Regions from separate parts of the Paractinoplanes rhizophilus genome, predicted to be linked through region 2. Evidence: predicted binding sites of a transcription regulator. Region 2 holds the regulator's gene; the other holds the start of a gene.
The links. The regulator HspR, encoded in region 2, represses chaperone genes until heat shock. The targets are predictions, from matches to a motif close to TTGAGTNNNNNNNACTCAA.
Positions count from the first base shown of each region.

Region 1: the regulator HspR is predicted to act here: its motif matches at 3,371-3,389, upstream of dnaK (molecular chaperone DnaK).

Region 1 covers NZ_JBHTBJ010000079.1:1,618-8,138, reverse strand. The annotation lists gene ACFQS1_RS39830 (DnaJ C-terminal domain-containing protein) at 1-794, opposite strand, end outside; gene ACFQS1_RS39825 (nucleotide exchange factor GrpE) at 810-1,382, opposite strand; gene dnaK (molecular chaperone DnaK) at 1,420-3,309, opposite strand; gene ACFQS1_RS39815 (hypothetical protein) at 3,653-4,069, shown strand; gene ACFQS1_RS39810 (MerR family transcriptional regulator) at 4,133-4,501, opposite strand; gene ACFQS1_RS39805 (Hsp20/alpha crystallin family protein) at 4,646-5,071, shown strand; gene ACFQS1_RS39800 (Hsp20/alpha crystallin family protein) at 5,243-5,707, shown strand; gene ACFQS1_RS39795 (YflT domain-containing protein) at 5,769-6,266, shown strand; gene ACFQS1_RS39790 (Hsp20/alpha crystallin family protein) at 6,346-6,521, shown strand, end outside.
Region 2 covers NZ_JBHTBJ010000027.1:60,427-66,947, forward strand. The annotation lists gene ACFQS1_RS28510 (cation:proton antiporter) at 1-898, shown strand, start outside; gene ACFQS1_RS28515 (hypothetical protein) at 1,039-1,509, shown strand; gene ACFQS1_RS28520 (heat shock protein transcriptional repressor HspR) at 1,587-2,021, opposite strand; gene dnaJ (molecular chaperone DnaJ) at 2,043-3,239, opposite strand; gene grpE (nucleotide exchange factor GrpE) at 3,346-3,990, opposite strand; gene dnaK (molecular chaperone DnaK) at 3,987-5,867, opposite strand.

The DNA of each region.
Region 1 (6,521 bases), on a different contig from region 2:
GACCCGGCCGGTACCTGCACCTGCACCCGGCCGCCGGGGGTGTCCACCGGCACGTTCGCGCCCAGCACGGCCTCCCACGGGGCGACCGGCAGCGGCACGGTGATGTCGCGGCCCTCGACCCGGTACCGCGGGTGCGGGGCCAGCCGCACGATCAGGTACAGGTCGCCGCGCGGGCCACCGCCGAGCCCGGCCGAGCCTTGCCCGGCCAGCCGGATCCGTTGCCCGTCGGTCACGCCGGCCGGGATCGCGACGTCGAAGCTGCGCGGCCCCGACGGCGTTGGCAGCGTGATCCGCCGCCGCCCACCGGCGTACGCGTCCTCGACCGTGAGTTCGATCTCGGCCTCGCTGTCCGCGCCCGGCGCCGACACCCGGCCGCCCCGGCCGAACCCGCCGGACCGGCCGCCGAAGAGGCCACCGAGCAGATCTTCCACATCCACACCGCCGAAGCCGGCCTCGTCGAAGCCCGGCTCGCCGAACCCGGGGCCGCCGGTGTTGACGTACACCCGACGGCCCGCGCCGCGGAACGGGCCGGTCCCTGGAATGGGGCCGTCGTAGTCCTCCGGGATCTGCCGCCACTGCGCGCCGTAGCGGTCGTAGCGGGCGCGCTTCTTCGGATCCGACAGAACCTCGTAGGCCTCGTTGATGTCCTTGAACCGGTCCTCCGCGCCGGGTTCCTTGTTGATGTCCGGGTGGAAGCGGCGGGCCAGCTTACGGTAGGCGCGCTGAATCTCGTCCTGCCCGGCTGACCGCTCGACTCCCAGCACCTGGTAGTAGTCCTTCGTCGTGGTAGCCACCGCTTCACCCCCTTCCTAGCCGTCCTGCTCTTTCACGGCTTGCGCGACGGTGACCACCGCCGGGCGCACCAGCGTCCCGTCGTCGGCGGCGTAGCCCGCCCGGTGCACCTCGGTCACGGTGCCCGGTTGCACGCCGTCGGTGGCGGGCACCGATCCGGCGGCCTCGTGCCGGGCCGGGTCGAACCGCACGCCCGGGGTGTCGATGCGGTGGAAGCCGAGGCCGGCGAGCGCGTCGATCGCCTGGGCGTGCACCGCGCGGACCCCGGTGACGATCGCCTGCGGGTCCGCGTCGGCGTGCCGCAACGCCAGTTCCAGGTTGTCCAGGACCGGCAGGAACGCCGCCGCGGTGCGGGCCCGTTCGGTGCGGGCCTGCTCGGTCAGCTGCCGCTCGAACCGCTTGCGCAAGTTGTCCAGCTCCGCCACGGCCCGCCGCCACCGGTCCTCCAGCTCCAAAACCGTCGGCCCGGCATCCCGCGTGCCGGGTTCGGCCGGGGTGCCGGCCGGTGCGGTGTCCGCGCCGGCCGGCACATCGGCTTGCGCCGCAGCGTCCGCGTCGTGCGGGCGGGCATCGTGCTGGGCGCTGGTCATCTCAGGTCACCTCCCTGTGTCGCTCGCTCACTGCGGGTCAGCCGGCCGGGGAGTAGTCGGCGTCGATCACGTCGTCCTCGCCCGCGGCCGGACCCGCCGCCGTGCCTGCGCCGGCTCCGGTGGCGGTCGATCCTGCGGAGGTCGTGGCCAGGCCGTGCAGCATCTGCTGCAGGTCGGCCGTCAGGGACCGCAGCCGGTCGAGCGGGGCCGGGTCCTTGATCGCCTGCCGGGCGTCGGACACCAGCATCTCGGCGCGGGCCTTGTCGTGCACCGCCACGGCGTCGCCGAGCTCGGCCAGGCGCCGTTCGAGCTGGTAGGCGACCGCGTCGAGGGTGTTGCGGGCCTCCACGGCCTCGCGCAGCTTCGTGTCGTCGGCGCGGTGCCGTTCGGCGTCGGCGACCATCCTCTGCACCTCGGCCTCGTCGAGGGTGCCCGAGCCGGAGATGGTGATCTTCTGTTCGGCGCCGGTGGCGGAGTCCTTGGCGGAGACGTTGAGGATGCCGTTGGCGTCGATGTCGAAGGTGACCTCGATCTGCGGCACCCCGCGCGGCGCCGGCGGAATATTTTCGAGGCGCAGCCGGCCCAGGATCCGGTTGTCGGCGGCCTTCTCCCGTTCGCCCTGCAGCACGACCACGTCGACGGCGGGCTGGTTGTCCTCGGCGGTGGTGAAAGTCTCGGAACGGCGGGTCGGGATGGTGGTGTTGCGCTCGATCAGCCGGGTCATCAACCCGCCCAGGGTTTCGACACCCAGCGACAGCGGGGTGACGTCCAGCAGCAGGACGTCCTTGACCTCGCCCTGCAGCACGGCGGCCTGCACCGCGGCGCCGAGCGCGACGACCTCGTCGGGGTTGACCGACATGTTCGGCTCCTTGCCGCCGGTCAGCCGCTTGACCAGGGACTGCACGGCCGGGATCCGGGTCGAGCCGCCGACCAGGATGACCTCGTCCAGGTCGTTCTCGCTGATCTTCGCGTCCGCCAGGGCTTGGCGCACCGGCTGCAGGCACCGTTCCACCAGGTCCGCGGTGAGCTGGTCGAACTTGGCCCGGGTGATCGTGGTGATCAGGTGCTTGGGGCCGGACGCGTCGGCGGTGATGAACGGCAGGTTCACCTGCGTCTGGGTCACCGACGACAGCTCGGTCTTCGCCTTCTCGGCGGCCTCGTAGAGCCGTTGCAGCGCCTGCGGGTCGGCGCGCAGGTCGATGCCGTTGTCGCGCTGGAACTCCAGCGCGAGGTGATCCACGAGGCGGCGGTCGAAGTCGTCGCCGCCCAGGTGCGTGTCGCCGGCGGTGGAGCGGACCTCGACCACGCCGTCACCGACGTCCAGGATGCTCACGTCGAAGGTGCCGCCGCCGAGGTCGAACACCAGGACCGTCTCGTGGCCCTTCTTGTCCAGCCCGTATGCGAGCGCCGCGGCGGTGGGCTCGTTGATGATCCGCAGCACGTTCAGCCCGGCGATCCGGCCGGCGGCCTTGGTGGCCTGCCGCTGCGCGTCGTTGAAATACGCCGGCACGGTGATCACCGCGTCGGTGACCTTCTCCCCCAGGTGCTTGGCCGCGTCGTCGACCAGCTTGCGCAACACCTGCGCGCTGATCTCCTCCGGCGCGTACTGCTTACCCCGCACCGCGAAGCGGACCGCACCGTCGGGGCCGGCGGTCACGTCGTACGACACCTGATCGGCCTCGGTCTTGATCTCGGTGTGGCGGCGGCCGATGAACCGCTTCGCCGACGAGATCGTGCCCTTCGGGTTCAGCACCGCCTGCCGCCGGGCCAACTGCCCCACGAGTCGCTCACCCGAGTCGGTGAACGCCACCACCGACGGGGTGGTCCGGCCGCCCTCCGCGTTCGCGATCACCTGCGGCTGACCGCCCTCGTACACGGCAACGACGGAGTTGGTGGTGCCCAAGTCGATACCAACGGCGCGTCCCATGGTCAACCTCCTTCACATGGACGGGGGAATCGCCGAAGCTCTCACCTTCAACGAATAAAACTTGAGCCCAGTCCTGTCAACTCTTTCGTTGTGATCCAGTTCACATCACATCTGTCTGGCACTCGGCGGCGGCGAGTGCTAAATCATGGGTTAGCGCACCTGATCCGGTTGCGCGGGCCGGGACCGGTTCGGCCTGAGGCCCCTGATGATCGAAAGAGTTGCGCCCGCGGAGCTCCACGCCGCGGGCGCAGCCGCATTCCCGGCCGGCATGCGGCCCAGCCTGGCCGCACCTTCGGCCGGCATGGATACGGTCAGCGGCGGCACACATGGGATAGGAATGGCGGTGAAGGACGACGCGGGGGCGGCCGTGCCGCGTGAGAGGCAACCTCGGGAGGACCTGGTGCGGCGCGCCGCGCATCTGCTGCCCGAAGGCGCGCAGGTCCGGCAGGCGTTCATCTGCCAGTCGGCGCCGAACTTCCTGTTCTTCGTCATCACGTACCTGACCGGCCTCACCATGTTCTGGATCAAGTACCGGTGCGTGGCCGTCACCGACGACGCCATCTACGTGCTGGACAGCACCAAGTTCTCCGGCGGCGCCAACCCGCGACGCCTGATCGGCACCCTGCCACGCGCCACCCGGCTCGGCCCGGTCGCCGGCCGCTGGGCGAAGATCACCCTGCTCGGCGAGACCTGCTGGGTCCACCAGCGCTTCCACGCCCAGATCACCGCCGCCGACGAAGCGGCCGGCTTCGGCACCTGACCGGCCACAGCCAGCGCGGCACACGGCGCAGTGGCGCTCCTCGGACGGCCGACCGTAGATGTCTCACCGATGCGCGCCTCGCTCAACCATCGGCATTGTCCCGGCAGCGGCTTCGGAAAGCCTCCCTGCGCCGTCCCTGCCGGCGAGTCGGGCCTGCAGTGCCGACACCTGCGCCTCCAGCGCCAGGATCCGGCGGATACCGGTCAGGTTGATGCCCTCGGCGGCCAAGACAGCCGCCCGACGCACCAGCGTGACATCGCGCGGGCTGTACAGGCGCATGCCCCCCGCGGTGCGCGCCGGCTGCAGCAGCCCGGCCCGCTCGTAGCCGCGCAGCGTGGGTGCACCCAGACCGGTCATCTCGGTGACCACCGAAATCGGATACAGGCCCTCCGACTGCCACCGGGCGTCCAGGGCCGCCCCACCGGCGGCCACCGAAGATTTCTTGAACGATGGACTTGACGCTGCCATGACTTCGTTGTATCGGTAGAGACAAGTTGAGTCAATGCCACTCAACCACCGGGAGATCCCCGGGAACCGAAGACCCTTGGGTGAAGGAGCACCGAGGAGGAGATGACCATGCTGATGCGTACCGACCCGTTCCGCGACATCGACCGCGTCTTCGAGCAGCTCACCGGCACCGCCGGCCGGCCCGCGGTGATGCACGTCGACGCCGAGCGCGACGGTGACTGGTTCAACGTGTACTTCGACCTGCCCGGCGTCGACCCCGACTCGATCGAGCTGACCGTCGAGCGCAACGTGCTGCAGGTCAAGGCCCAGCGGCAGCGCACCACCAAGGACGGCGTCGAGACCGTGATCTCCGAACGGCCGATGGGCGTGTTCAGCCGGCAGCTGTTCCTGGCCGACACCCTCGACACCGACAAGCTCGAGGCCAGCTACGACAACGGCGTCCTCGAACTGCGCATCCCGGTCTCGGAGAAGGCCAAGCCCCGCAAGATCAGCATCGGCTCCGGCAGCACCGGCCGCAAGCAGATCAAGGCCTGACCCACACTCTCGCGGCCGTCGAGCCGCCTGCCATGACCTTTCTCCCGGTCACCTCCGAAGCGGCCCGGCACCCCCACCCCCGGGTGCCGGGCCGTGACCGGCCCCCATTCGTGCGCGCGCCGCGCAGACGACCCCGCACGACGCGCTGTGGACACACCTGTGGAGGAAGCGATGACACTTCCAATTCTGCGCTCCACCAACGCGGCGAGCACCCCCGCGGTCTATGAGCCGCTGCGCGAGTTCGCCCAGCTGCAACAGCGGATGACCGACCTGCTCTCCACCGTCCTTACCGGCAACCCGCTCACCGGCGCCGGCTGGACACCGCTGGCGGACGTCACCGAAACCGACGACGCCTACCTGGTCGAGATCGACCTGCCCGGCGTCGACCGCAAGGACCTCACCGTCGAGGTCGCCGGTGACCAGTTGCGCGTGACGGGTGAGATCGTCGAGAAGGAGAAGGTCGGCTGGCTGCGCCACCGTACCCGCCGCGTCGGGCAGTTCACCTACCAGACCCTGCTGCCCGGCGGCATCGACACCGAGCACATCAGCGCCGACCTGGCCGACGGCGTCCTGTCCGTACGGGTGCCCAAGACCGAGACCGCCAAGCCCCGCCGGATCACCGTCAACGCCGGCTGATCCCGCACTGAACACACCTGTTGTTCTGGCTGATTCGCCACCGAGAAGGAGGACAACCGCGATGACGCCGACCCTCGAAACCCCGACCACCGCCGCGCCCGCGCAGCGGGCCGTGGCCGCCTACCCCAGCTACACCGCCGCCGAACAGGCCGTCGACTACCTGTCCGACCAGCAGTTCCCGGTCGAACACGTCGCGATCGTCGGCCGCGGCCTGCACAGCTACGAACAGGTCACCGGCCGGCTCACCCTCGCCAAGGCCGCCGCGTACAACGCGATCGGCGGTGCCGTGCTCGGCGCCCTGTTCGGCTGGATCCTCGGCCTGTTCAACCTCATCAACCCGCTGGTCTCCGCGCTGCTGCTCGCCGTCAACGGGACGATCATCGGCGCCGTGCTCGGCGCCCTGCTCGGACTGGCCGCCCACACGCTCACCGGCGGCCGCCGCGACTTCGCCTCCATCAGCGGCATGCGCGCCGACAGCTACGAGGTCCTCGTCGACGAGACCCACGCCGAGCACGCCGCTCACCTGCTGGCCGGACCCGGCGCTCCGGGACGTAGCTGAGCACGACACATGGTGGTCCCGGCGGCCGGCGCGTCCGGTGCCGGGACCAAGACCTGACCCGAGGAGGTGAACGGACCCGATGACCACCACGATCAACGCCCCGGACCGTACCGCGCGCCGACACGGCCAGCCGGCCGCGCGGCACCGCCGCGCTCTCGCGCCGGACGTCCCGGTGGACGTCTACCAGTGCGACGACCACTACGTGGTGCTCTGTGACTTGCCCGGTTTGGATCCCGGCACCCTCGACGTCGCCGT
Region 2 (6,521 bases):
GGCCGGCTTCGCGCTGCTGCTGGGCTGGGACTGGCGGGCCGCCCTGGTGCTGGCCGGCATCACCTGGGTCTCCTCCTCCGGCGTGATCGCCAAGGTGCTCGGCGACCTCGGCCGCCTCGGTAACCGCGAGACCCCGGTCATCCTGAGCGTGCTGGTGATCGAAGACCTCGCGATGGCCTTCTACCTCCCGCTGGTCACCGCCGTGCTGGCCGGGGTGGGCCTGGCCGGCGGCGCCAAGGCCCTGGCGGTCGCGGTGGTCACCGTGATCGCGGTCCTGGTGGTGGCGATCCGCTACGGCAGCACGATCAGCAAGTTCATGTCGGTGCAGGACCCGGAGGCACTGCTGCTCAGCGTGCTCGGCCTGACGCTGTTCGTGGCCGGCGTGGCCGCCGAGCTCAAGGTCTCGGCCGCGGTGGGCGCGTTCCTGGTCGGCATCGCGCTCTCCGGCCCGGTCGCGCACCACGCCACCGAGATGCTCTCCCCGCTGCGCGACCTGTTCGCCGCGGTCTTCTTCGTCTTCTTCGGCCTGTCCACCAACCCGGCCGACATGCCGCCGGTGTTGCTGCCCGCGCTCGGGCTGGCCGTGCTCACCATGGCGACCAAGGTGCTGACCGGTTATCTCGCCGCGAAGCGGGCCGGCATCGCGCTCCCCGGTCAGCTGCGGGCCGGCCTCGCCCTCGTGCCGCGCGGCGAGTTCTCGGTGGTCATCGCGGGCCTGGCGGTGGCCTCCGGCGTCGAGCCGCGACTGGCCCCGCTGGCGACGGCCTACGTGCTGATCACCGTGATCTCCGGCCCGATGCTCGCGCGCCTGCCCGATTACCAGTGGTTCCGGACCGTCGTGCGGCGCCGCATGGCCGACCGGCGGCGGCCCGTCAACCCTCTTCCCGCAGGTGAGTAAGGTGCCGAACCGGCAACGCTGCTTAATGCTACTGACTAGTATCCGATTGTGACCCGCTAACACTTCCGTAGTAACTTTGGGCGCGCTAGCGTTCGGGCTCGACAAGTTGTGTTAATCGGACTTTACGGCGGGGCGGCGGCGTGACTGTGCGTGAGTCGACTTTCTACGGGTTCGCAAACCCGGTCGATCCGCGACCGGAGGAGTTGCAGGCATGGGCATATCACCCCGAGTCCGTGCCATTGGACAACATGCCGCCCGACTGGGATCTGCTGATCGCCGGTGACGTCCTGGCGCCCACGCTCTTCGAGCTGGCGATGGACCGTCAGTGCCCCGCGCGCCGCTTCGCCCAGCACTGCATGTACATCTACGCCGCCGACGGAGTCCGGCAAAACGCCACCAACCAGCGCAAACGCCGCCTCAAGAAGTACGTCGAACGCGCCGAGGAGGTCGGCGACGAGCCGATGTCCATCTGGGCGCACAACTGCCGCGTCCTGATGAGCCGGCCCGAGGCCTTCGACTACTCCGACTGGATCGAGGGCGGCCTGGTCCGCCACCCGCGCCGCCTCGGCATGTTCGGCCGCACGACCGGCGGCGGCACGCTGGGGCGCTGATCAGCCCGCGGCGAACGACCGGATCACAAAGAAGGGCGGCCTTCCGGGGAAGGCCGCCATCCGCTACGAGCGATGTCCTACTTGTCGGCGGAGCGGCGCGGACGCCACACCACCAGGGCCGTCGACGGGCGCTCCTGGCGCACCAGGTCACGCCTCGAGTACGGACTCTCCATCTGGGCGATCCGGTGGTACGCCTCGTCGAGCTGCGCCTCCAGCTCCTGGATGCGCTGCTGGAGGTCGGCCACCAGCTGCTCGAGCCCGATGATGCGCTTGATGCCGGCCAGGTTGACGCCGTCCTCCTGGCTCAGCCGCTGCACTTCGCGGAGCAACGCGACATCCCGCTCGCTGTACCGGCGCCCGCCGCCGCCCGCCCGGCCGGGCTGCACCAACCCGAGCCGGTCGTACTGGCGCAGGGTCTGCGGGTGCATGCCGGCCAGCCGCGCGGCCACCGAGATGATCAGGACCTTCGCGTCGGAGGCCTGCTCCACCGAGATGTCGATCTCTTCATACATGTGCCACCTCCCGAGAACGTCCTAACCGCCCCGGCGCACGCGCGCCTCGAGCCGTTCCCGCCCGGCCGGCGGGGTCAGTTTCGCGAAACGCTCCAGCGCATCGCGCGCTTCCCCCGTGACACCGTCCGGCACCTGCACGTCAACCGTGACGATCAGGTCGCCGGGTGGCCCACTCTTGCGGGCCACGCCCTTGCCGCGGGCCCGCAGCTTGCGCCCGCTCGGCGTGCCGGGCGGGACCCGCATGGTGACCGGCCCGTCCAGCGTGGGCACCCGCAGGTCGGCGCCGAGCACCGCCTCGGCGATGCTGATCGGCAGGGTCAGCGTGAGGTCGTCGCCGCTGCGGCCAAACAGCTCGTCCGGACGGACGGCCACCTGCACGTACAGGTCGCCGGCCGGACCGCCGCGGTCGCCGGGCTCGCCCCGGCCGCTGAGCCGGATCCGCTGGCCGTCGGCCACGCCCGCGGGGAAGCGGACGTTGATCGTACGGGTCTTGGTGACCCCGCCGGTGCCGCGGCACTCGGCGCACTTCTCGTCGACGATGGTGCCCGCGCCCTGGCACTCGCGGCACGGCTCGGAGAAGCTGAACGACCCCTGGTTGCGCGAGATCAGCCCACTGCCGTGGCACTGCGGGCAGGTGCGCGGCGTGGTGCCGGGCTTCGCCCCGCTGCCGTGGCAGGTGTCGCACTCGCCGGCCGAGCGCAGCGTCAGCGGCAGGGTCGTGCCGCGTACCGCCTGGGTGAAGTCGAGGGTCACCTCGGTCTCCACGTCGCGCCCGCGGCGCGGGCCGCGCCGGGCCGCGCCACCCCCCGGCCCCCCGCCCGAGAAGATCGAGCTGAAGATGTCGGAGAAGCCGGCCCCGCCGAACCGGCGATCGCCGGCCCCGCCCTGGGCACCCGCGTTGGAGAAGCCACCGAACAGATCGGACGGGTCGAACTGCCCGCCCGGCGAACCGGAACGCGCGCCCCGGCGGAACGCGCCCGAGCCGAACAGCGAGCGCATCTCGTCGTACTCTTTGCGCTTCTTGTCGTCGGAGAGCACGTCGTACGCCTCGGACGCGGCCTTGAACTTCTCCTCGGCCTCCCGGTTGTCCGGGTTCCGGTCGGGGTGCAGGTCGCGGGCGAGCTTGCGATACGCCTTCTTGATCTCGTCGGTTGAGGCGGACTTGTTCACGCCGAGCACGGCGTAGAAGTCCTTCTCGAGCCAGTCCTTCGAGCTCATCGCGTCCACCTCCTCCTAGCGGGAGTCCCGCCCACCGCATCGCCGTGGGCGGGACGAGCTCCGCCGACTGATAGTCCAGGCTTGGGTAGAGGCACAGCCTGTGAGATCACTCGGGGTCGGCGACCGCGACCAGAGCGGCCCGCAGCAGCCGCTCGCCCAGGGTGTAACCCCGGCGCATGACCTCGACGCAGGTCGGCTCCGTGACGTCGGCCGACGTCTGGTGCGCGACCGCCTCGTGCCGGTTCGGGTCGAAGGGGTCGCCCTTCTCGCCGAACGCGGTGAGACCCAGCTTGCCGGTCACCGCGGTGAGCGACTCCGCCACCGAGGCGAACGGCCCGACCAGGTCGCCGTGCTCGCGGGCCCGGTCGATGTCGTCGAGCACCGGGAGCAGCGCGGTGAGCACCGCTCCCGTGGTGAGCTCGGCGGCGGCCGCCCGGTCCCGGTCGACCCGCTTGCGGTAGTTGGCGTACTCGGCGGTGACCCGCTGAAGGTCGTGGGTCCGCTCGTCGAGCTCGCCGCGCAGAGCCTCGAGCTCGGCTCCGAGCGCGGGCTTCTTGTCCTCGTCGTCGACGGGGACCTCGGCGCCCTCCTCCGGCTCGGCGGCGCGGTGCGCGCCGCCGGCCGAGGACTTGTCCTTGACCTCGGCGGTGCCCTTGGCGCCGCCCTCGGCCTTCGGATCTATCTTGCGTCGGTCCCGGATGACGACCCGCTCGGTCGTCCGACCGTCGTTCTCGTCGTCCGCGGCAGTCACTTCTTGTCGTCCTCCACGATCTCGGCGTCGACCACGTCGTCGCCACCTGCGGCAGCACCCGGAGCACCGGTCGGGCCGGCGCCGGTCGCGCCACCGGGCGCCTCGGTGCCGTCCGGACCACCGGTCGCGGCCTGGGTGCCGTCACCCTGCGAGTAGAGCAGCGAGCCGGCCTCCTGCGAGACCTGCGAGAGCCGCTCGTGCGCCGCCTTGATCTTCTCGATGTCGGAGCCGCCGAGGGCGCCGCGCAGCTCGCCGAGCGCCTCGCCGATCTTGTTCTTGCTGTCCTCGGGCAGCTTGTCGCCGCTCTCGGCCAGGAACTTCTCGGTCTGCCACTGCAGCTGCTCGGCCAGGTTGCGGGTCTCCGCGTCCTCGCGGCGCTTCTTGTCCTCGTCCGCGTGGTCCTGCGCGTCGCGCATCATCCGCTCGATGTCGTCCTTCGGCAGCGCGGAGCCGCCGGTGATCGTCATCTTCTGCTCCTTGCCCGTGCCCAGGTCCTTGGCGGACACGTGCACGATGCCGTTCGCGTCGATGTCGAAGGAGACCTCGATCTGCGGCACGCCGCGCGGGGCCGGCGCGATGCCGCTGAGCTCGAAGGTGCCGAGCTTCTTGTTGTACGCCGCCATCTCGCGCTCGCCCTGGAAGACCTGGATCAGCACGGACGGCTGGTTGTCGTCGGCGGTCGTGTAGACCTCGGAGCGGTGCGCCGGGATGGTCGTGTTGCGCTCGACCAGCTTGTGCATGATGCCGCCCTTGGTCTCGATGCCCAGGGACAGCGGGGTGACGTCGAGGAGCAGAACGTCCTTGACCTCGCCCTTGAGCACGCCGGCCTGCAGCGCGGCGCCCACGGCGACGACCTCGTCCGGGTTGACGCCCTTGTTGGGCTCCTTGCCGGTCATGCTCTTGACCAGGTCGGCGACCGCCGGCATCCGGGTCGAGCCGCCGACCAGGATCACGTGGTCGACGTCGGAGAGCTTGACGTCGGCGTCCTTGATCGCGGACTCGAACGGGCCCTTGCAGCGGTCGAGCAGGTCCTGCGTCATGCGCTGGAACTCGGCCCGGGACAGCGACATGTCCAGGTGCAGCGGGCCGTCCGGGCCGGCCGTGATGTACGGCAGGTTGATGCTCGTGGTGGTCGCGGCGGACAGCTCGATCTTCGCCTTCTCGGCGGCCTCGCGCAGACGCTGCAGGGCCATCTTGTCGGCGCCCAGGTCGATGCCGTGCTCGCCGCGGAAGGTCTTGACCAGGTGGTCGATGATCCGCTGGTCCCAGTCGTCGCCGCCCAGGTGGTTGTCGCCGGAGGTCGACTTGACCTCGATGACGCCGTCGCCCAGCTCGAGCAGCGAGACGTCGAAGGTGCCGCCGCCGAGGTCGAAGACCAGGACGGTCTGCTCCTTGGAGCCCTTGTCGAGGCCGTAGGCGAGGGCCGCGGCGGTGGGCTCGTTGACGATGCGCAGCACGTTGAGACCCGCGATCTCGCCGGCCTCCTTGGTGGCCTGGCGCTGCGCATCGTTGAAGTACGCCGGGACGGTGATGACCGCGTCGGTGACCGTCTCGCCGAGGTACGCCTCGGAGTCACGCTTGAGCTTCATCAGGACCCGCGCCGAGATCTCCTGCGGCGTGTACTTCTTGCCATCGATGTCGATCGACCAGCTGGTACCGATCTCCCGCTTGACCGAACGGATGGTCCGGTCGGGGTTGGTCACCGCCTGGCGCTTGGCGACCTCACCGACGAGCACCTCGCCGTTGCGCGCGAAGGCGACGATGGACGGGGTCGTCCGGGAGCCCTCCGCGTTGGCGATGACGGTGGGCTCGCCTCCTTCCAGAACGCTGACGCAGGAGTTCGTGGTGCCGAGGTCGATGCCGACCGCACGTGCCATGGTGTTCCTCGCTTCTTACTGAGTCTCGGTTCCCATCCAACCGCCCCACCCACCACCCAAGAGAAGACTGAAGGCTTTCCTGAAGTTGAGTGGAACCGACTCAATGATGCCACGGCCCGGCCACCCGTCAAATCCAAGTTGAGCCAACTCGGCGCAAGGGCGCCGCCCGCCAGCACTTCGGCAGATACCTGTCCGGTCACGGCATACCGGCACCTGTTGTCCTGCATGCATAGATCAGGCACTCTTTACCCGTGACGACGCACGGTGACGCGGTCGGTCCATCGGCCCTAGCCGCCGTGGACCCCGCAGCGCAACAGCCCGCCGGATCGGACGAGAATGACCTGACGAGTACGGTTTCGACCGACGCCGGGAACACCTCTGATCCTACGGAAGCCGTCGTGCCCACCACCCCATCGCCCCAGTCGCCGCCCGAAAAGGGACAAAAGTCCGCCCCACCGCAGCCCGATCCCGAGCCCGGGCCGGAGCCGGACGCGCCGTCGCCCGACGATGCCCCGATCACGGAAAGTGATCAGAGCACCGAGATCGAAACGCCGGCGGCGGCCCCCGAACAGGTCGAGCAGCCGCTGGCCGCGGCACCGACGGCACCGGGCGGCGATGAAATAAATCACCCGCAGCTACCGGCCGAGCCCCCGG